3 regions of the Leuconostoc carnosum genome follow, and region 3 is predicted to be linked to each of the others. Evidence: riboswitches for the same ligand, from Rfam matches in the RefSeq annotation. Region 3 holds a riboswitch; each other region holds the start of a gene.
What was found. A riboswitch is a leader RNA that binds a small molecule or an ion and turns the genes downstream of it on or off. The one in region 3 is predicted to bind thiamine pyrophosphate.
Positions count from the first base shown of each region.

Region 1: linked by a shared signal. The riboswitch ahead of thiM (hydroxyethylthiazole kinase) and the one ahead of thiW (energy coupling factor transporter S component ThiW) in region 3 are both predicted to bind thiamine pyrophosphate.
Region 2: linked by a shared signal. The riboswitch ahead of FGL89_RS02980 (ECF transporter S component) and the one ahead of thiW (energy coupling factor transporter S component ThiW) in region 3 are both predicted to bind thiamine pyrophosphate.

Region 1 covers NZ_CP042374.1:1,225,236-1,233,266, forward strand. The annotation lists gene FGL89_RS06150 (peptidoglycan D,D-transpeptidase FtsI family protein) at 1-640, shown strand, start outside; gene FGL89_RS06155 (NAD(P)H-binding protein) at 682-1,293, opposite strand; gene FGL89_RS06160 (ATP-binding protein) at 1,359-2,513, shown strand; gene FGL89_RS06165 (vWA domain-containing protein) at 2,510-3,673, shown strand; gene FGL89_RS06170 (hypothetical protein) at 3,700-3,996, shown strand; gene FGL89_RS06175 (hypothetical protein) at 3,993-4,502, shown strand; TPP riboswitch at 4,556-4,645, shown strand; gene thiM (hydroxyethylthiazole kinase) at 4,788-5,564, shown strand; gene thiD (bifunctional hydroxymethylpyrimidine kinase/phosphomethylpyrimidine kinase) at 5,557-6,390, shown strand; gene thiE (thiamine phosphate synthase) at 6,380-7,015, shown strand; gene FGL89_RS06195 (PadR family transcriptional regulator) at 7,094-7,402, shown strand; gene FGL89_RS06200 (DUF1700 domain-containing protein) at 7,402-7,992, shown strand; gene FGL89_RS06205 (DUF4097 family beta strand repeat-containing protein) at 7,982-8,031, shown strand, end outside.
Region 2 covers NZ_CP042374.1:621,224-629,254, forward strand. The annotation lists gene FGL89_RS02950 (methionine ABC transporter ATP-binding protein) at 1-543, shown strand, start outside; gene FGL89_RS02955 (methionine ABC transporter permease) at 546-1,241, shown strand; gene FGL89_RS02960 (GntR family transcriptional regulator) at 1,297-2,007, opposite strand; gene nagA (N-acetylglucosamine-6-phosphate deacetylase) at 2,007-3,152, opposite strand; gene FGL89_RS02970 (phosphatidylglycerophosphatase A family protein) at 3,283-3,801, opposite strand; tRNA gene FGL89_RS02975 (tRNA-Gln) at 3,914-3,985, shown strand; TPP riboswitch at 4,145-4,234, shown strand; gene FGL89_RS02980 (ECF transporter S component) at 4,376-4,957, shown strand; gene FGL89_RS02985 (ABC transporter ATP-binding protein) at 4,950-6,359, shown strand; gene FGL89_RS02990 (energy-coupling factor transporter transmembrane component T family protein) at 6,356-7,018, shown strand; gene FGL89_RS02995 (TenA family protein) at 7,030-7,695, shown strand; gene FGL89_RS03000 (IS3 family transposase) at 7,790-8,031, opposite strand, start outside.
Region 3 covers NZ_CP042374.1:148,598-156,628, forward strand. The annotation lists gene FGL89_RS00675 (acyl-CoA reductase) at 1-144, shown strand, start outside; gene FGL89_RS00680 (SDR family oxidoreductase) at 154-921, shown strand; gene FGL89_RS00685 (putative glycosyltransferase family protein) at 1,254-2,945, shown strand; TPP riboswitch at 3,035-3,128, shown strand; gene thiW (energy coupling factor transporter S component ThiW) at 3,394-3,906, shown strand; gene thiM (hydroxyethylthiazole kinase) at 3,906-4,721, shown strand; gene FGL89_RS00700 (YcjF family protein) at 4,912-5,553, shown strand; gene FGL89_RS00705 (cation-translocating P-type ATPase) at 5,616-8,031, shown strand, end outside.

The DNA.
Region 1 (8,031 bases), 510 kb from region 3:
TTCAGATGCATTTCAGACACTTCGTAATGGATTAGGTCAATTTGGTTTAGGAACAAAGACAGGTATTGATATTTCTGGTGAAACTGGTGGTTATCGTGGACCAACAGATGCTGAAAATCAAGGAAAATATTTGTATGAAACCTTTGGACAGTATGATACTTATACGACACTGCAATTGGCACGTTTTGTTTCCACAATCGCTAATGGCGGTTACCTCGTACAACCACGTGTGGTTGGGTCTATTTTGCAAAAGCAAAAAAACAATGACCAAACTAAAACAATTTGGTCGGCATCACCAAATATTCAAGGTCAAGTAAAGTTGGGTGCTGATGAGTGGGATATTCTTAAAGATGGTATGAATCGTGTGGCTAACGGCTCTGATTCATGGAACACAGGTGGAGAAGACATGCACAAATTGAGACCACGTGTTCATGCTAAAACTGGTACGGCAGAAACGAAGACTAATGGCAATGATACATACACAGAGTCTATGGTGGCGTATGTACCAGGACAACCGTTTGCTGTAGCGATGGCCATTCCTGGAATGAATAACTACTTGGATGGTACGAACGGTAAAATATCAGCTAAAATTATTGATGCTTACTGGAAATATGTTCAAGCAAAGCCTGATTCAAAATAAGACATAAAAAGCTCGGGCAATTTGCCCGAGCTTTTTATGTCTTATTTTTCAGAAAGGGCAACCGATTGTTTGATATAATCGGTTGGGTTTAAAATCAGTTTAGTAATAAATTCAGCAACACTAGTACGTGTAACTGGGTTACCAACAATTTTTTCATGACGTTCTGTTTGAATATTGAGTTGTTGCATGACGTTATCGTCTAGCAACTCATTAGGCCGAATAATTGTATAATCCAACTGAGAAGCTTCAATACGAGCTACAGCCGCAGCCTGATCACCAATGTAGGTATTTTCATTATTGACTGTACCTAACACATTTGACCAAATATCGCGTGTTTTATCAGGTAATTCATCATAAACACCAATTGTTGCTATCCAAATCAAACGCTTAACGCCGGCAGTGTGCATGGCATTAACGACACTATTGGCCACTACTTTTTGGCGCCCTTCAGCACCGATATTAGCATAGACAATGTCAATATCCTTAAGTGCTTGAGCTAAGGTATTTTCATTTGTGGCATCAAGTGATTTAATGTTTTTGTCTGGTCGACCGTGTAGAGAGGTCAATTTAATCTCTGTTAGCGTGTTGGCTAACATTGGAACTACAAGTTTTGCGATTTGGCCGTTAGCACCAAGAATTAATAGTTTTGTCATGACTTTATTTTAGCACGAAAAGTTTACTTGCGGTAGAATTGAAATAAGAAAGAAGAGGACGTCATATGTCATTATCGTTTCAACAACTACTCACTGCCGTACCGCTTGTGTTACGTGGTGGCAATGTGCCAAATATTGTTGGCGAAGCTGGTATTGGTAAGTCAGCCTTGGTTTCAGAAATTGCACATCATATGGAAGCTCGACTATTTACTACTGTTGTTTCGTTGTCAGAGAAAGGGGACTTGGCAATACCCATTCCGCCACTCACAAAGGATGCTTTTTTAACAACTAAAAATTATGGTCAGTTAGCAGATGTAAAATTTGGGTACACACATACTCTGATTCAAATTATTCAACAAGCTGAAAGTTTTCCAAAGCAAACAATTATTTGGTTTTTAGATGAATTTAACCGTGGATCACAAGCTGTCCAAAGTGAATTAATGAATCTGGTATTACAACGGCAGATTAATGATCTTATTTTGCCAGATAATGTGTATCTTATTCTGGCCGAAAATCCAGATGATTCAATGGCAGGATTTGAAAATGCTGAATATGCGGTACAAACTTCAGATGCAGCAATTAACGATCGTACGACACGTTTAGTCATGACAGTATCTGTGACCGATTGGTTGTCATGGGCAGAAAAACCAGGCAACCAGCGACCACATATACATCAATTGGTCAGACAATTTATAGCCGAAAATGCTGAGCTATTATATCCTCAAACACGAGGCATTGATTTGAATCCAACACCACGTGCTTGGCAACGTGTGTCAGATAATTTCTATGAACTCAGCAAACTACCTTCTCAGCAGCAAGATACTTTGTTATTTGATATCGTTGCTGGAGATTTAGGAAAAGCTGTTGCAACACAATTTGTTAGTTTCGTGCATGAAAAAGTTAGTGGATTAACTGCTAAGAATATTTTTGATTCGGAACCAAAAGGCCCCAAATTACCGCAAGACATTCGTCAACAGTTTGTTCGTATGTCTGAGATTCAAAAATTAACTGTTATGAAAACAGTTTTGCTGACATCGAATTTAACATCAAACAATCATGCCGGACGCTTCGGAGAATTATTACATCTATTAGCACCAGATGGGCAATATGCATTGATTAAGCAGATGACTAATTCACCAATTTTAGATGATTTATATCGTGCCGATTCACATTATGCTAATGTTTTGTATCAACAAATTATGGATATTGCTACACGATGAATGCAGAAGATAGAGACAAATTAATTGTAGACGGGATCAAGACATTACTTGATGTGGCACCGTTATATGGTAATGTCATTATGAACTTAGCTCGTGAAAATAACGATACAGCTAGCAATGCTTTATCTTTAAAATGGCAGGCTAATCAATGGCATTTGGTTATTAACCCAATATTATTGACAACTTATTTTATAAATCACACACAGATTGCACTTGCTTTTGCGCACGAGGCCTTGCATGTTATCTGGCAACATCCAATACGTTATGCTGATGAGCGGATTAAAAGTCCTAATCTGATTGATTGGGGAACAGATTTAGCCGTTAATCAATATTTACCGATTGCATTAGGTATGTTACCAGGTGCCGTGACATTACAAACAATTTTAGGATTATATGGTAAAATGTTGCCAATTGAACAAGATTCTGCTGAATATATTGCTTTGTTGTCTGAATTAACAGAAAATCAGCCAGCACGAGGACCAAAGCCGGTTGATGGGCATGGTGATTGGGCAAGTGCTGGTCAAGGTATTGACGAAGCAACATCAGCACTTAATTTTGTGATTGAGAAAGCAACTGAAGATACCAATCGGTCAGGGAGAGGGGACATAGGTACTGCTGTGCTGAAAAAAATTGCTTCGGTTACCGCACCTAAACGTCACTGGCAAGCTATTTTACGGACTGGAATCAGCCAATTACCCACGAAAAAAAAAGCATCACACTCAAGATTTAATCGTCGGCAAGCTTATCGACTAGATTTACCAGGATCAGTGAGTGAGTATGAAGCTCAGGTGACCGTTTTTATTGATAATTCAGCTTCTATTTCTGACCATCAGGCAGGGGTTATGCTAGCAAATGCGAGGCAAATTATACAACAATTTGATGTTGAAGTGACTTTTTTTTCATTTGATACAACGGTTCATGAGATTAAAAATATCAAACAATGGCAACGTCAAGCTGGTGGTGGGACACAATTTCAAAGTATATTTGATACTTTAAAAGTAAGAAAATTCAATCCGAAACACACAGTTGTCGTCATTTTAACAGATGGAGATGGTGAAGAAACAGTATTATCTACCAAGTTTCGTCAAGTTTATTGGTTGTTGCTATCCGACCATAAACTAAGTATTTTAGAACCATTTGGTAAAATTATGAATTTGTAGATCAATGGAAAGCTGGCACAGGTAGTATGACAAAAGAATTGAGCCCACGAGATTTGAAGAGCCTCATTAATAAAGATGATCGATTTAAACGGGCAGAGGCATTATTGCAAAATCGTTGGGAATCACTATTATTAGATGCACATTTTGGTATGACAACAATAACACGTGAAGATATTAGCTTGGCACGACATTTAATTGATGCAGAAGTCATATCAACAGTTGTAGATTTACGAACTTTTTCGGGCATCAAAAAATTTATTATGACGAATCAATCCCGCTTGTCAGAAGATGTGATTAGAACATTAAAGGAGCCTTTCTTATGAAAATTAACTTAGTTTTAGCACCTGAACAGTTACCAGCACAACTATTGGCATTCCAAGCTGCTAACTCCGCACATTTTTTCTATTTAGGCAAAGAAACACAACTTTCTGGCGCAAATGTGCTGATTGTCGATGAACCAGAATTGGTTGCCCAGTTCAAGCGACCTCTTAGTTTTGATAGTCGTGTTGTGAGTGGTAATTTAGCTGGTGAAGTCATTCATCAAATATCTTTTCAGACCAAGGGCCGTAACGATGAATTGATTGAACAACTGGTCACAGGCAACGCGATTATGGCACAAAATGCGAATGGCAAAGCAGACTTTATGTTGTGGACCTTTTGGCCAGATCACCAAGCGTTGGCTAATTTTGTCAATAGTGATACTTTCAAACAAATGAAAAATTTGATGAAAAATGCTTATACAGTGAGTTATTTTCATATTTCATCAGCAGACCAACTGTCTTTGACACATCAAATGCGTGATTTTGACGATAAAACGTGGTGGGGTTAACATTTTAATCTTGCATAAATAATTGTTCTACGTTACAATAATGCCATGAGTTAATAATCTATCTGGGGTGCCTTTTTGGCTGAGAAATACCCATTGAACCTGATCATGATAATGCATGCGAAGGGAGATAACATCTACGATAACTACTTAAACTGCTTATATTGTGTAGTCGTTACCTGTTCTCCTAACGTGAAGATCAGGTAACGGCTTTTTTTGATCTGTCAGATAGTATTTTAAATATTAACTAAGTTAGAAAATAATTTAAAATGAATAGAGGATTTAATGATGAAACTATCAGAACTCAGACAGCAAACACCACTTGTCTTTAATTACGCTAATTATGTCACACCACAACTCGTTGCCAATGTTGTGAATGTTATTGGTGGTTCACCAATTATGGCGCGTGAAATTGAAGAATTTAAAGATTTAGTCTCACTAAGTGATGCCATAGTTGTTAATACAGGTACATGGCAACGTGAGGAATTACCTGCAACAATTAAACTGATACAGTTAGCCAACCAAACTGAGACAGTTGTCGTCTTAGATCCTGTTGCTGTAGCTATACCCTCAAGAAGTGTACCCGTCAAATCACTAATTTCAGAATCTCAGGTAAATATCATTCGTGGAAATGCCGCAGAAATTGCTTGGTTTGCTGATGTTGATTTTGCTAGTCATGGTATTGATGCAACTGGTGATGGGGATGTTGCATATATTGCCAAATTAGCTGCACAAAAAACTGGTGCTATTATTGCATTGAGTGGCAAAAAGGATGTGATAAGTGATGGCGAAAGTACAATAAGCATTGCAACTGATGTGCCACTTTTGGCAACTAATGTTGGTACGGGTGATGCTTTATCTGCTTTGATTGGCGCATTTAATGGTGATAGTATCTCATTGGATAATACGGTACGTGCTATGGCAACGATGAAATTAGCTGGGCTTAAGGCGACTAAAAAAGTAGCAACACCTGGTTATTTTTCAAATCAATTGTTAGATGAGTTATATCTGTTGCCAGAAGAAGAATTAGAAGATTTCATTAAGCAAGAGGTGACGCATGATTAATGAAACACCACAAGTACTAACCATTGCTGGTACTGACTCGAGTGGCGGGGCAGGCATTTCAGCTGATTTGAAGACTTTTGCAGCTCAGGGTGTTTATGGTGCTAATGTGATCGTATCAGTGACAGCACAGAACACAATTGGTGTACAGCAAGTTCAAATGATTCCAGCAAATATGGTAACAAACCAAATAGAATCTGTCGGAACTGATTTGAAAATACGCGCTTTCAAAACTGGTATGCTGGGTGATGCCGTGACGGTTCAAACTGTGGCTGATGCCATTAAAAAGCAACAGTTCGGTGATTTTATTTTGGACCCTGTGATGATTGCAAAAGGTGGTGCGCGCTTGTTGGCTGAGGAAGCTATTGATGCTGTTAAAAAAGAATTACTGCCATTAGCCACATTAGTCACACCAAACATTCCAGAAGCGGAAGTATTATCTGGCCGTACGATTAGTACCCATGAAGATGTGCAAAAGGTGGCGCAAACTATTCAAAAGCTTGGGGCAAAAAATATTTTATTAAAGGGTGGACATGCAGAAGGGCAAGCAGTTTACGACTATGTGTTGTTGGAAGATGGAACACATTTTTGGTTGAAAAGTATGCGCGTGAATACTGTGAGAACCCACGGTACAGGCGATACAATTTCAGCAGCCATTACAGCACAATTAGCCTTAGGCAAGGCATTAAAAACAGCGATTATTTTGGCTAAATCTTATGTTGATGCCACAATTCGCGAAGGTATTTCAGTAGGGCATGGTCATGGACCTCTGAATCATTTGGCGATGGTTAAGCCATTAAATTCTCCGGAGGTGTTGGATGACATTTGATAAAAGCATGTTAGCGCGTTACTTTGTTTTAGGTACGCAAAATGTTGCTAATGAAGCAGAATTTTTTAATATTTTGGAACAAGCTTTGGTAAGTGGCATTACTTTATTTCAGTATCGTGAGAAAGGACAACATGCATTAACTGGGAATGATAAATTGCGTGTTGCTCAGCAAGTACGCCAATTAACAACGAAATATCGTGTGCCATTGGTCATTGATGATGATATCGCATTGGCACATGTTGTCAACGCGGATGGCGTTCATTTTGGGCAAGGTGATGGTAATATTTCTGAAAATATTAAGGCAAGTGCGCCTTTATTCGTAGGTGTTTCGGTTTCAAATCAAGCCGAGTACGATCGGATTGCTGGTTTGCGTGGTATTGATAATATTGGTATTGGTCCGGTATATGAGACAACTACTAAATCAGATGCTAGTCCAACAATTGGTATTGCAGGTCTCAACAAAATTGTTAATCAAAGTCAATGGCCTAGCGTCGCAATTGGTGGCATTACCCAAAAGAATTTACCAGATGTTTTAGCTACAAATGTTGATGGTGCAGCAGTGGTTAGTATGATTACTCAGAGTAAAAACATTTCAGAAACTATAAATATATGGAAACAACTTTAACAGTTGTTTTTTTTTGCAATTAAACCATATATAAGATATATTATATTATATAAGAAACAGTATATAAGGAGAAATAGCATGAGCATACAAACACCGACAGAATTGCTCGATGGTACAGTGTTAGCTATTTTAGAGAAGCAAGATTTATATGGTTATGCGCTCACAAAAGAAGTTAAGCAACATGTTACTGTGTCAGAATCAACGATGTATCCAGTATTGCGGCGTTTGGAAAGGTGTGCGGAATTAACCACGTACAGTGAACCATTTGAAGGGCGCATGCGGAAGTATTATCAGTTAACACAAGAAGGTCGCGAGCATTTAATTCGCATCAAAACTGATTGGAAGAATTTCGCCACGGGGATTAACGAGATTTTAGGAGAAGAATGATGAGCTATTTAGATGAATTAGAAGGTTATTTACACGCTTTACCACGCAATGAGCGTGATGACATGATGTCATACTATGAGGAATATTTTACGGATGCACATATTGATGATACATTAGCACACCAAAAATTCGGCTCATCAAAACAATTTTCGCGTCGTCTGATTGCTGATTTTTATATGAATGAGGATGATGCCGTCGAAAATAAGCCGAAACATCAGTTACGTATGATTTGGGTTGTTTTATTGGGTATTTTGGCCTCACCAATTGCTTTATCAGCTACAATTGTCGCTGCCTTTTTATTACTTGTTGTCATTGGTGTCGTATTGTCGGTGATTGTGAGTGTCATGATATCATTAGTCATCTCTGCAATATTGGCAGTATTCAGCATAATAGCGGGTATTATTATTCTCTTTAGCTCGCTCACAGGGGGAATATTTGCAATTGGTGTTGGTTCAGCAATGATTGGATTAATAATTCTTGTCGTACCATTACTGATTAATTTGACTAAAATATTAATCAATAGTTTTGCGAAAATTATTAAACTTATTGGTCGTCGATATATCCAAAAAGGAGCAAATTATGAAGCGTAGAACAATTATCGGTTTGTCACTGTTAGTCGTTGGTGTAGT
Region 2 (8,031 bases), 470 kb from region 3:
GAAGCAACATCTGCTTTAGATCCAAAAACAACTAATCAAATTTTAGCCTTGCTTAAAAAATTGAACAAAGAATTTGGATTAACAATTGTTTTGATTACACACGAAATGCAAGCCGTTAAAGAAATCGCCAATAAAGTTGCCGTCATGCAGGATGGTGAGATTATTGAACGCGGCTCATTACTTGATATTTTCGCACAACCTAATGAACAACTAACCAAAGAATTTATTGAAACTGCCACAAATATTGATAAAGCCATCGCAACGATTAGTGCACAACCATTGGTCACAAATTTGAAGCCCAATGAATTATTTGTACGATTATCTTATGTGGGTGACACAACCGATGAGCCTTTAATTACTGGTTTATTCCGAGATTTCCAAGTAACAGCTAACATTTTGTACGGTAATATTGAAATTTTACAGGACACACCTGTAGGCTCATTGTTAATTATTTTAGCTGGTACTGCTGAGCAAGTTAAGTCAGCCATCGCAACGTTGGCCGACCATCATGTTGTCATTGAAGTTATTAAAGGAGGCAAATAATTATGAGTAAATGGTTTGCAGATACATTTCCAAATGTTGTTTACCAAGGATGGACTGGTGATACTGGTTGGCTAACTGCCATCGGCCAAACATTTTATATGACTTTTGGATCAGCACTTTTTGGTGGTATATTGGGACTGATTTTTGGTATGGGTCTGATTATTACATCATCTAACGGTATTTCTCCCAATCGAACAGTTTTTTGGATTCTTGATAAAGTTGTTTCTACGTTCCGTGCGGTCCCTTTTATTATTTTACTAGCCGCCATTGCACCTCTAACAAAACTAATTGTTGGTACACAAATTGGTAGCACTGCAGCCCTCGTACCGTTATCATTAGGTGTCTTCCCATTCTATGCTCGTCAAATCCAAGTGGCTTTGGCAGAAGTTGATGGTGGTATTGTCGAGGCTGCTCAAGCCATTGGTTCATCCTTTTGGGACATTGTCTTCGGTGTCTATTTGCGTGAAGGCCGTTCTGAAATTATCCGTGTGTCAACTGTTACTCTGATTAGTTTGATTGGTTTAACAGCCATGGCAGGTGCCATTGGTGCTGGTGGTCTTGGTACTATGGCCTTATCTTATGGTTACCAACGCTATGCGAACGATACCACTTGGTTAGCAACGCTACTTGTTTTGGTATTTGTATTAATTGTACAAGTCGTTGGTGACATCCTAGCCAAAAAGTTCAGTCACAAATAATCATAGATGACAAAAAAACGATGGTTAATCACACCATCGTTTTTTGTCATCTATTTTATCGCGTCAACGTAAATTCAAAACGTTCGCCAACATAGTACGAACGCACATATTCAAACGGTAACTCAGTATTTTCGGCAAATGACACTTGACGGACAGTCAAAATGGCATCCCCGCGTTTAATTTGCAAAAGTTCAGATAAACGTTCGTTAGCTAAACCAGCAGAAATTGTTTGTGTTGCCCGACCTGGAACAATGTTTGCTCTTTCAAGCGTCGCATAGAGCGATTCAGTCAATTCATTTTTTGAAAAATCTTCAATTAATTTAACTGGTAATGTCGTTCGCTCTAACAAAATTGGTTCATCATCGCCCATTCGCAACCGTTCCATCACTAAAACTTCATCATTTTCAAAGAGTTTCAGATGCATCATTTCTGATGCTGATGGTGACGTAATTTTGTAGCTTACCGTCTTTGTCTTGGCCACACGCCCTGTGCTTGCCATTAACTCAGTAAAACTTGTGATACCCAGCACACGCTCGGATACTTTTTGTTCAGCCACGTAGGTACCAGACCCTACTTTTCGTTCTAACAGTCCCTCATCAACCAATGTTTGAATAGCTTGACGTAAGGTCATACGTGATACATCAAACTCATCTGCTAACTCACGCTCAGCTGGTAAACGCTCCTGTGCTTGCCATTCACCCGCCTCAACACGCGACTTGATTTGATTATGAATTTGAATATAGCGTGGTATTATTGGTTTTCCCATTAACTTTCTCGTGCAAAGCGGCGACCATATGAATATGTTGCCACTAAGTGCATCCTTTCCTCGTCAAAAATATTAAAATCAGCATCTTTCCCAGCTGCCAGATGACCTTTCTGAGTTAAACCAAATTCCTGTGCCTGATTAACTGAACTCATTTGTACTGCATCTTGAATACTTGCAGATGTAAATTTCTGAATATTACTAAAGGCATCATCGTATGACAAAACTGATCCGGCTAAATGACCATTATCCAAGCGCGCCTGCTTATCTTTAACCGTAACTTTTTGTCCACCCAATTCAGAAATACCGTTTCCCAGTCCTTCAGCACGCATTGAATCTGTCACTAAATCTAATCTGTGCGCACCCTTTAATCTAAAGGCAATTTCTAACATTTCTGGTACGACATGGAAACCATCCGCAATTAGTTCACCAGTAATTGATTCTTCAATCATACCATGCCCCGTCACACCTGGTTCTCGATGGTGTAGCGGGCGTTGCGCATTATACAAATGTGTCATGTGCGTGGCGCGTGAATGGCGTAATTGATCACGTGTGGCATTAGAATGACCAATCGAAGGCACAATTTGGTGTGCCAACATGAATGTTTCAAAATCAGGTAATCCACCATTTTCAGGGGTATAAGTAACCAAACGAATACGTTCACCTGATAATTCGTACCACTTTTTTAATAGTGCGGTGTCTGGATTGATAATGTATGCTTCAGGTTGCGCACCCATAAATGTTTTATTAATAAATGGACCTTCAAGATGAATCCCCTGAATAACTGGATTTGTTTTTGCTACTTGATTAATAGTTGATAAGGCACGTTCAATACGTTGCGGTGATTGTGTCATAGTCGTTGGAAATAGTGATGTAATACCTTCGGTGACCATTTTATTGACCATTTCATCGAGCGCATCAGCATCACCATCCATTGTATCTAACCCATAGCCACCATGCTTATGAACGTCAATAAAACCTGGCACAATTAACTTACCGGTTGCCTCTTTGACGATTTCATCATCATTTTGTGCCACAAAGTCGACCATATAACCAACTTCTTGAATACTATCTGTAAACCGCATAAATGCATCCGGCATATGCTTGTAACCCGTATAAAGATTAATATTTTTGAGTAATTTTGCCATTATTTCACGTATGCCAATGGCTACAAATGATACGCATCCACGACACATTCCTCCTGATTTATTAACCTTATTATAATTGGTATAGACCGATTTTGCAAATAAATATATTTAAAATAAAAAAAGCGAAATATTATTTCGCCAAGTGTTTATCAGAAGCTACAATATTGGTCGCATATTTATGCGCCACTTTAGAAGCAGCTGCAGCCGCTAAAGCGCCAACAATGTCATCAGCAAAGGTTGTCACAGCAGATGTTGTCTTCCCTTTACGGTCTAGTTCGCCAACCAATCCGACTTTTATCTTATCAATGTAACCATAATTAGTGACGCCAATCGTGTCAAACGACATAGCAATAGCTGTACCAAGCGTCTCATCAACCCCAAACAAAGCATCATCGTTATCGATTAAATCTTGCAAAGGTGATTCCAATAAGTGTGCTTCAGCTAGACGATCTAATTCTAAAGCAACCCATATTTGATGCTGAACAACCCGCTTATGCAATATGCTAACGAGTGCCTCTTCAACTTGGACTATTGTCAGATTAGGTACATAAGAAGCTTCACTATCATAGGCGATGACCGCAATATCATGTAAGGTAATGTCATGCTTTTTGAGTTTTTCAACGGTATTCTCGTATGTTGCGTACTGCATGGTGTTCCCCCTTAGGCTTTTTTTAATAGTATAAACGAAAAAACATTTTCTGACAAAGATAAAAATTGTACTTGCAATACAAAGTAAAAGTATGTAAAATAGTTAGAGTAATTGCCCCTTGGCCAAGCGGTAAGGCGGTGGCTTCTGGTGCCACTACGCGCTGGTTCGAATCCAGCAGGGGCAATAACTTAGCGATCTGATTGATCGCTTTTTTTGTAGCTAATTTTTATCAAATAATCACCTGTTATTTTTTAAATATTCGTTTAATATTCTCATGTTAGTTATTCTCATAATTGTTTGCGTAAAGCACACAATTATGTTAAATTTAGTATGTAGTTTAATATTCAACAATCTGGGGTGCCCTTTGGCTGAGAGATACCCATTGAACCTGATCTGGCTAGCACCAGCGAAGGGAGAATTGCTTTTTTAGTAGAAAGATAAGCAAACTCTCGGCTCATTAATGACTCGAGAGTTTTTTGTTTCCACTAATTCATAAGCAAAAACTGTGACTCAATTCTATTTGGACCAGAAATGTGATAAAAGCTACAAAAAAAATTCTGGAGGCATATTAATTATGCAAACTATTTCAAAGTCAAAATCAACACGCTGGGCATTACGCGATGTCTTGTTACTAGCGTTCGTTGCCGTATTTATCGGTTTTATTTTCTGGGTTCTTGGTCCAGTTTATAATATCCTTTCAGCAGCCCTTACCCCTATGGGCCTAGAACCTTTTGCAAATAACCTTTTGCTGGGTGGTTGGATGATGGCCGCACCATTAGCCAGTATCTTAATCAAACAAGCCGGTGCTGGTGTGCTTGGCGAAGTTTTTGCTGCAGCAGTTGAAATGTTACTTGGCGGTCAATGGGGTGTGGCAACACTACTCTCAGGATTAGTACAAGGTGTTGGTAGTGAAGCTGGATTTGCCATTTTAGGCTACAAGAATTGGCGCTGGCAAGCGATTTTCGCTTCAGCTGTAACAGGAACTATCGTGACTTTTGTCTGGTCACTATTTAGAGATGGTTACACATCATATAGCTTTGGTCTACTCGTTGCACTATTCATCACACGCTTTATTTCTCTTCTTTTCTTTGGTGGTGTCCTTGTTGTTGCTATTCAAAAATTGATTGAGAAGGCTGGTGTCCTACGTCGTGACTAATTTAATTGTTGAAGACGTTCACTTTTCTTATCCTACTGGTAAGGTGCTTTCTCACGTCTCCCTCAAATTAAAACCTAACAGTTTTAATCTATTAGTTGGTCCTAGTGGTAGTGGTAAATCGACCTTGTTAAAACTTCTTTCTGGTCTTTATCCGACCTTTAGTGGAGGTACTTTAGATGGTAAACTGACTCTTGATGGCTATGATATCAATGATATTGTTCCTTTTCAACGTGTCGCACGTCTTGGCTATTTATTTCAAAATCCTACCCGTCAATTTGTGATGCAAACACCATTTGAAGAATTACGCTTTAGTTTAGAAAATTTACAAGTCACGCCAACAGACATGACAGATCGCATTGAAAAAGTATTAGAAACCGTTGGTATGACTGATTTCACGCATCATGACTTGTCAACATTATCTGGTGGTGAAAAACAAAAAATTGCCCTAGCCGCTGCTTTGGCAATGGACAGTGAGTATTTGCTTTTAGATGAACCGTTTGCCAATGTTGACCCTGTTGCCCGTTTACAACTCATTCAAGCCATTAAGCATTATCAACAACAAGGGAAAACAATTCTAATAACTGATCATGATTGGAGTGGTTACACTGACATGATTGATGATGTCTTCGTCATGAACCATGGTCATCTCCATCAAGCAGACGAGGCTGAGCGGACCAAAATATTACATGAAGTACCAGTTCAAACTCAAATTAAAACTGCATTACCGGATGAACAGGAACACATCATTGAACTCAAAAAAGTTGCCTTAAAAAATGGTACCCGTCAATTGTTACGCACCACATCGTTGGCTATTCCAAAAGAAAAACGTATTTTAATTACCGGCCCAAATGGTGTTGGTAAATCAACACTTTTTTCCACTTTAGTTAAGCTATATCCATATAGTGGTTTAATTACCTACAATCAACAAGATATTGCTAAGCGGAAAATTGCACAACATGTCCGTGATATTGCCTTAGTTTTTCAAAATGCAGAACAACAATTTGTTGCTATGACAATGTCTGAAGAATTAATTCAGGCACAACAATTTAGTAATCATCCTGAGATTTGGACAGATGAAACAATAACAGAGATATTAACACAGCTCAATTTAGTTGACCTACGTCAACATGTTGTCTATCAACTATCTGGTGGACAACAGAAGAAACTGCAAGTCTTATTGATGCTCATTGTTGGTACACCTACCCTATTATTTGACGAACCATTAGCAGGATTAGATAATGACTCACAGCAATGTTTGTTAAACATCATTGCCGACTTTACCACCCGTCAACATCAAACTGTATTAGTGATTAGTCACCAATTACAAGCTGTCACAGATTGGTTTGATTTTCATTTGCATTTTGAAAATGAACAATTAAGTTATGTTGGAGGTGAAGTATGAATCCATTAATGAAATTCGCCATCGTCATGGTGATTGCCTTGGAGCTAACTTTTATCAAAAGTGTCACCATCAATCTGATTATCATTGGTGTGAGTGCATTTCTTTATCTGTTCTTGAAATTAAGCTGGAAACAATGGCTATGGTTATTCATCTTACCTTTGCTACCTGGTTTTGGTTCATGGTTCTCGCTGATGTACTTTGGTACTGGTGACCATGTACATATGGCTTGGGTTATGCTAACACGTGTGTTTGCTTATCTTTGGTTAGGTGGTCTATTTACCCTCAAGTTAACTGAGGAACGTGATGTCTTCTTAGCAACGCTCGAACAAAAAGCTAAGTTAAGCGCCACATTTGTCTATGCGCTAGTTGGTGTTCTTAACTTTATGCCAGCAGTTAACCAACAAATTAAAACTATCCGTGTTGCTTCGCAAATGCGTGGTCAAACTTTGCACATTTGGCAAGCACAATTGTATTTTAAAGCGATTTTATCAGCAATTCGCTGGTCACAAAATCTAGCTGAAGGTATGGTTAGTCACGGTTTCACTGAAGGTGCACCGCGCACGCATCTACAAGTTGTCTCAATTGCCAAACGCGATTGGTTAATATTAATTATCATCTTGATTGCTTTTCAACTACTTTTAATCCCGAACTGGTACTAAGGAGAATTTTAATGTCATTTTCACAAGACCTACTAACACGCGCGCAACCTGCAATGGACGCCATTATGGTACATCCTTTTCTGAAAGCTATTGCTGAAGGTAATGTGCCCGATGATGTGTTAAATTATTATGTCGAACAAGACGAACATTATTTAAAAGATTATCTCACGATTACTGCCTTAGCAGTCACACAAACTGATAATCATGAAGATATTGCAAAACTACTTGATGTTGCCCAATTTATTGGTAATGAATCAAAGGCACATGAGGTGATGTTAGGCATTACTGGACACCAAGTCGAAAATTGGCGTCGTGGTCCTGAAACACTTCTTTATGTGAATCATATGTATGAATCTGCTTATCGAGGTACCTACGCTGATACATTAGCTGCATTGTTACCCTGCGCTTGGAGTTATGAAGTAATGGGTCGTGAATTGGTCGCAGCTGGTGCTAACAATGAGCAAAATCCACTAAAAGAATGGATTGAACTCTATGCCCCAAATGATGATAGTAAAAGTTATACTATTTGGCGCTTTGAAGCATTAGATCGCGAAGTTGCTAAACTAACCCCACAACAACAAGAACATGTTGCACAAACATTCTTGTTAAGCTTGGAAATGGAATGGCGCTTCTGGGAAGCTGCTTGGGTCCAAGAAAGATGGCAATTTAACATTTAATTAAACAAAAAACCGTTACTAAATAAATGAACCACTACCTGTCAAGTAGACATAGTAAATAATAAAAATATTAGCTATCTTTGGATAGCTTTTTTTATGCAATTTTGCGATATTCTAGCGGTGTAAGACCACCAAATTTTGGGACATATCGCTTGTTAGAATAATAATCAATGTATGAATCAATGCCTGTGTGTAGACTAGGATAACTTTCAAATTGTCTTCGATAATAATATTCACTTTTAAATGTTCCCCAAAATGATTCAATCGGTTGATTATCAAGGCATTTGCTTGGTCGTGACATACTACTACTAAATTGATGCTTTAATCGTAAATTGT
Region 3 (8,031 bases):
ATGAGTGCAGTGGGTCAAATGAATCACGTATCTAGTGCGTGGCATCATGATGGCCACTTCAATTTGCTGGATTTAGTTCGTGTGACAGATATTGAGAATAGTCTAGAAGTTGAAAGTGAGTATTTTGATGCTGATGTTGAATGAGGAGAAAATATGCTTTTAAAAAATAAGGTCGCACTGGTCACTGGAGCTAGTCGAGGTATCGGTGCAGCTATTGCAAAAATGTATGCTAAAGAAGGTGCAATAGTTATTGTTAATTACTTGCATAATACTCAACATGCTCAGACCATTGTTCAAAGTATCATTTCACAAGGTGGACAAGCTGTTGCGATGCAATGCGATATACGAGATCAGCAGGAAGTCCATAATATGCTGCAAAATATCTTGGATAATTTTGGTACAATTCATATTGTTGTTAATAATGCACTGAGTCAGTATCAGTTTGACCCTAAAAATAGAAAATTATTAGGTGATTTACAATGGTTTGACTATCAAGCACAAATAGATGGTAGTTTAAAGGCTGTTTTGAATGTAGTTGATTTTGTTTTACCAAAACTAAAGCAAAATAATGAGAGTAGCATTATTAATATCACGAGTAATTTAATTCAGTCACCAGCAATCCCGTATCATGACTATATTGTCGGTAAGTCAGCTGTTCTTGGATTAACACGTACCATGGCAAGTGAATTAGGAGCGTTTGGTATTCGTGTGAATGCGATTGCGCCAGGTCTAACTGTACCAACAGACTCAAGTCAATTGACACATCGTGACGTGCGAGAAAAACTTATTGACCAAACACCAACAGGTCGGTTAACTACACCGGAAGACGTTGCGGGGACAGCAGTATATCTAGCAACCGCACTTTCCAGTAATGTCACCGGACAATGTTTATTTGTTGATGGTGGGTTAACAATGACTTGATGATATTATCAAAATTAGAACCTACAATATAAAAATTATAGTGTGACATGCTTATTATATAAAATTCGAATATTTTTTCTTTAGTTAGTTTAGTATTTGTTAAACGCTTTACAATGTGATATAATTAACTTGTTCAACTGGTGGTAGTCAATTATCTTCCCGGGTACTCCTAATTTAATATTTTACTTTGCAGTGAGTTAAGTACTACCTGTTGAACTACAAAAGTCACGTCAGTGTTAGGCTTCAGACATCTATCTAAGATATCTGAAGCTTTTTGTAACTAGAAAATTAACTATGCTAGTGAATTGTTTTTTGTTACCGCAAGGGATAAAATGTTAATAATGGGACATGACATTAAAAAAAGTTTTAGTATACTTATTTTGCTATTAGCCTCAACATTACTAATAACACCATTTTTATTTAATCACGCCATGATTATTGGCTCAGATGCGATTTTCCATTTTAATCGTTTTTATGACACCGCCATGCAAATAAAACATTGTGATTTTCAATATTTTATTTCAATTTATGGTTTTCAATCGTCTGGTAGAATTGTTAACGCTTTGTATGGCCCTTTAATGGCATATGCTCAAGGATTGCTGGTTCTTTTGAGTCCATCTTGGTTTGTATATCAGATGCTATCAAATGCCATATTATATTTTTGCGCAGGTTTGTCATTATATTTACTATTAAAAAAAGCTAGAATCGGTGATCAATATAGCTTGCCATTAAGTATTTTTTATATGACGTGTTATTCAATTCAATATTGGACAATACGGCAAGGTTTCTCTAGTTGGGGTGCTGCATTAATGCCAGTATGCCTTATACCACTGATAGATCTAGTTGAGAATAAGAAACTAAGCACAATTAAAACGGCAGTGGCAGTCGCAGCAATGGCTCAGGTACATATGCTATCAGCTTTTTTGTTGGTTTTTGTATATATTTGTTTTTTTTCTTCTATTTTTTTTAATCAAAGTCGCATGATTAAATTAAAACTAATCATGCAAGTCGGTATGTCAGTTTTAGTTTGTACTGCCTTAGTTGCTAATCTCATTTATTGTTTTATTGCTGTTGACGGTTATAACGATATTGCTCAGCCATTTACTAATAAATACATGTGGCGGATGACAGTTTTTACTGGTAGTAGTTATTGGTTAGTTTATCCGCCAGTATTAATATTAGCTATTGTATTTTTCGTTTGGCAAATGACTAAAATGTGGCATAAATCAGCGCTTTTGTTACGAGTAACCGAGATAACTGCTTTTATATGTTTCACATTATCGACGAATATTTTTCCATGGCGTTTATTTAGTAACAGTGTGTTTAGCTTCATTCAATTTCCATTTAGATTTTTTATTCCTTTTACGGTACTATTGCTTTTAGCGGTTGGCTTAATGTTACAAAATAATGCACACATTTCTTGGTCGTTTTATAGTGTGATTATTATTGTGATGGTAGCGTCGTTATGTCAAACAATGATGTCATCGAATAATACTTTGAATGTATGGCACCGTTCTACAAAGTATTTGAATGGACAAGTTCATACCCGTATCAATTCTGACGATAATTCTCACGTAAAACAATCTTTTTTTAAAAAAGATAAGAGTAAGGCATTGCAGTACATTTTAAAATCAACACCAGATTATTTGCCCATTGATAGTAATAACAAAAAAAGTAAGTATGAACTATACCAATCATTAATTTTAAACAATCAACAAAACTTTCGTAAATCAGTTAAAGATCATAAATTATTCCTTAACTGGTATGGTGATTACCAGAAAAAGGTTCAGTTACCAATTATTAAATATAAAAATACTGTGATGATTTTAAATCACACACCAATATCTAAACATATGACCCAATTTAGTGCGATCAATACGCCTATCATTACACAAAAGAAGGGGCCAAATCAACTTGTGGTTTATTACCAACATGATTGGTTTCTTTACCCAATACTACTGTTTACGTTTATGAGCTGGTCTGTTGTATTTATTGTATATCAGAAAACTTGGCACAGTAACTAATGAATTTTTTAAATTAACATATTGTCAATTTTCTGAATGTCTTGTTACAAATATTTCTCACGACTTTTTGATACTTTTATGCTATAATATTTTTGTACTAGGGGCGCCACTATGCGTGGCTGAGAAGCACCCTTTGAACCTGATCTGGTTAACACCAGCGTAGGAAAGTGCCATACTGATTGTTTTTAGATGGCGCTTTTCTCAAATTAGAGAAAAGCGCTTTTTGTTTGAACAAATAATGTATGAAAGGATTAATTTAAAAATGAATAAGCATCATTAGAGACGTTGTAACCGACTATGACGATATTGAAGACTGGTTTAAGCTGATTGCGTTACTGAAAACCAACAATAGCGTTATCACACAGTAAGTGTTAATGATAAAAGTGCCTTTTTATTTGTACAAGAGCACACTTTTGATGAATCCTTACTAAAAGATATGGAGAATACTATGAATATAAAAATCAAAAAAATTACTATTGTCACGGTTATGATTGCATTGGACGTTGTGTTGTCACCAATTTTTAGAATTGAAGGCATGGCACCAATGTCTAGTGTTATGAACATTATTGCCGGGGTGACTCTTGGTCCATTTTACACAGTTGTTATGGCGCTAATTACTGGCATTATTAGAATAGTCATCATGGGAATTCCACCATTAGCGCTAACTGGTGCAGTATTCGGGGCCTTGTTGTCAAGTCTATTTTATAAGTATGGACGTACAATGTATTGGGCGATGTTTGGTGAATTTGTAGGGACAGGTCTTATTGGGTCTTTAATATCATATCCAGTCATGGTTTGGTTTACTGGAACGCATCAAGGGTTGTATTGGATGATTTATACACCACGCTTTATTGGTGCTACGTTAATTGGTGCGGTAATTGCCTACTTTATTTTGCTTAACCTAACAAAAATCAAAATTTATCAAGATGTGCAGCAAATATTTATGAAATCGAGCGTCTAATGACAAAAAAATTGGCAGAAATAATACCTTTGAACAATGTGCCGTTAATTCATTGTATTACTAATGATATTACCTTAGAAACATTAGCTAATACAATTTTGTATTTAGGTGGCAAGCCGATTATGAGTAGTGATGTTCGTGAATTTGCTGATCTGTTTAAAACAACTGATGCTTTATTGCTCAATATGGGACGATTGACTGTCAATCATGAGGCTAGCTTAAGAGAGGCTAGCCATTTTGCGGTTATTAGTCATAAGCCAGTTGTCGTTGATTTAGTTGGCTATGGTATGACAGAGCAACGTCGAAAATTAGGTGACGAACTTATCAATCATCAACCTACAATCGTTAAAGGCAATATTTCCGAAATGAGAAGATTGGTGGGCTTGCCAACAATTGCTAAAGGCATTGATGGTGACGTCTCAGATCAAAGTGATTTTGCCTTACAAGAACTTAATCATGCACTCAAAGAACTGTGTAAACGCTGCCCTAAAACAGTGTTTGTAGCTACGGGAAGGCGTGATATTGTCGTACAGGGTGAACGCTCCGCATTGTTATGCAATGGTGTAGCAGCGTTAGATCGGTTTGTAGGAACAGGAGATATGCTTGGTGCTATTATGGCAACCTTGATAGGTGCTGGTGCAGCGGCTTGGGAGGCGAGCTCTATAGCAATTAGTTATCTTAACATTGCGGGTGAAATAGCTGATAATCAGACACATGGATTGGAAAATTTCAGACAAGAAATGCTAAATCAAATTAGTTTATTGCAAAAACAGTCAGGTTGGTCAAAAAATATTCATAGTTCTACTTTCAATTAGTTCTGTTCGAGTCATTATTATGATGAAACAACGATAAATATGTTATTCTTGAAATATAATGTTATTGTTTAGATTTATCACATAAATACTTGTATAATGCAGGTCCTTTTTGTGTTAGATCCAGTGAACATTATAATGTTTGCATCATTTACTGATACGATTAAAATGAAAATGATAAGGGGGAGTGGCTATGAGAAAAAAACACCAAGAAAATTATGCGACGTCGGATGAAGAATTTGTCTCTTTTTTTGCTGAAGTACTGAGTAAATTACCGGTTAAAACAGCTAAAATTATCAAAAGTACATATCAAACAACCAGACGGCAAGCTGATAAAGTCCGCCTTAAAAGTCAGGGCAAATTCGACCAGGTGGCTGATACTTTTTTGATAGGTGTTGACGATGAAACACGTAAGAAGTGTCATCGTATTATTCATGTTGCCGCGTTAAGTGCTGCAGTTATTGGGTGCTCACCAATTCCATTTTCGGATGCTTTTTTATTGGTCCCTGTTCAACTGACAATGATGTCACGTTTACATAAATTATTTGGTCAGTCATGGTCAGAAAATTTAGGTAAGAACTTGTCAAAAGAGTTAGTTGTAGTGAGTCTTGGACGCAGCGCAGTGGGAAACATTATTAAATTTGTGCCTGTTGTTGGAACAGTTTCTGGCGCAGCTATTAATGCTTCTGTGGCCGTGTCTATTACTGAATCTCTGGGTTGGGTCACTGTAAAGATGTTAAACGATGGAGAAGATATATTTGAACAAGCAATGTCTTTTAAAGGGCAGTTCAATTTATTGTTTAATTCAATCCATCGTTTCAAGTCACCCAAGTGAGGGCTAGTTAACTCGTATTTTAAAAAATGATGCACCGTTTACAAAACTAAGGAGGAAATTGCATGGCAGTATACCGAGAAGGTATTGAAGAAACAATAGAAGCGCATCAAGTTAATATAGAAACCGGCTTAAGTTCGGAACAGGTGATTAAAAGCCGTGAAGAATTTGGTAGCAATGTTTTTGTGGCAGACAAGAGGGTACCATTGTGGCGCAAGATTCTGATTAGTTTGCAGGATGTTGCTACAATCATATTATTAATTGCAGCAGTGATTTCATTTGTATCGACGTACATAGAAGGTACTGGACACTATTTTGAAAGTTTGCTCATTATTGGGATTGTGATTATTAACTCAATACTATCAATTGTTCAAGAAGGTCGAGCAGAAGATTCATTAGCCAGTTTACAAAATCTGAATCGTATGCAAGCTAAAGTACTACGTGATGGGGAAAAAGTACTCATCGATGCTGATGATGTGGTTGTTGGTGATTTACTCGTCATTGAAAATGGGGCTGCAATCCCTGCCGATGGGCGGTTGATTAAAGCGGTCGAATTACAAGCTGAAGAATCTGCTTTGACAGGTGAAAGCTTACCAGTTGAAAAAAATGAGAAAGCAACTTTTGAATCTGATGATGACGTTAGCTTAGGAGAACGTATTACAATGGTGTATCGGGGCACAACCATTGTAAATGGGCATGCTCGAGCAATTGTTACCGCTATTGGTATGCAAACAGAAATGGGTACGATAGCTGGCTTGCTTAACAGTGAAGCACAGAATAGCCTAACACCCTTACAAAGACGTTTAGTCCAATTAGGGAAAAATATTTCTTGGGTAGCCATTATCTCAGCCATATTTGTTATGGGGCTGGGTGTTATACAGGGAATGGATTTGAAGCATATTTTCCTAATAGCTATTTCGTTAGCTGTTGCTGTTGTGCCAGAAACATTGGCTGTCATAGTAACTATGACATTGGCACTTAGCGTACAGACAATAGCGAAAAAGCATGCTATTATTCGTAGATTGCCTGCTGTAGAAACATTAGGAACCACCAATGTTATTGCTTCCGATAAAACGGGTACATTGACTCAAAATGTGATGACAGTCAGACAAGTATGGCATGATGAGCAGAACCATCTTAGTGATGTTGATGAAAATTTAGATGAACCTGCTGTAGATGTTTTATCTTTGGCGGCTATTTCAACTAATGTAGAAGTCAATATTAGTGATGAAAAAAAGACTTATGCAGGTCTACCAACTGAGGTAGCGTTAGTACGCGCCATTGAGACAATTACTTCACGCGAAGAATTACTTAGACAATATCCATTAGTCGAACAAATTCCTTTTAATTCAACAAAAAAACGTATGACAACTGTCCACGAACTGCCTGATGGCGGTTATATTGCGATTACTAAAGGTGCATTTGATGTTTTGTTACCAATGATCAAGCATGGTAATTCTGAGCGCGCTGAAGAAGTTAATACGTCTTTTGGTAGACGCGCACTTCGTGTTCTAGCTATTGCTAAACGAATATTTGATGTCATGCCGGAATCACCTACACAGGAATTTTATGAACAAGATCTGACTTTGGTTGGGCTAGTTGGTATCATTGATCCACCACGTCCAGAGTCGGCTCCAGCCGTTGAAAAAGCACGCTTAGCAGGGGTTAAGACAATCATGATCACGGGTGATCACGTCGAAACAGCTAGTGCTATTGCACGTGAAATTGGTATTTTACGTTCTGGAGACCTAACAATTACCGGATCTGAATTAGCTAAATTATCGGATCAGGAGCTTGATAAACATATCAAAGATTATACTGTATATGCACGTGTGACTCCTACTGATAAAATCAGAATCATTAAATCATGGCAACGTCAAGATGCAACAATTGCGATGACCGGTGATGGTGTCAATGATGCACCAGCCTTAAAAGCAGCAGATGTCGGTATTTCAATGGGTGAGACCGGAACTGATGTTGCGCGTGAAGCCTCAGATATTATTTTGACAGATGACAACTTCGCAACAATTATTAACGCTATTTCTGAAGGACGTGGTGTTTATATTAAGGTCAGAAAGACCATTAATTTCTTATTAAGCGCTAATATCTCAGAAATATTGGTTATATTTATTGCTATGCTTTTGGGATGGGGATCGCCATTATTGGCGGTGCATTTGTTATTTATTAATTTGGTATCAGATGGATTACCAGGTTTTGCGCTAAGCCGTGAACCTATGTTGACTAACGTCATGAATCAACCGCCAATGGCAAAACATGTTAAGTTATTTGCTCAGGGATTGGGACGTCAAATTGGTTTGAACGCTGGATTGTTTGCGATTGTAACGTTAGTCGCAATTTGGGTCGGTCAAAATGCTGTTATTGGTGGGCTCAATCCTAACGAACAAATTGGTCAAACAATGGCATTTACTGTTTTGTCATTAACTTCTATCATTCACGTTCTCAATATTCGATCAGAAAAAA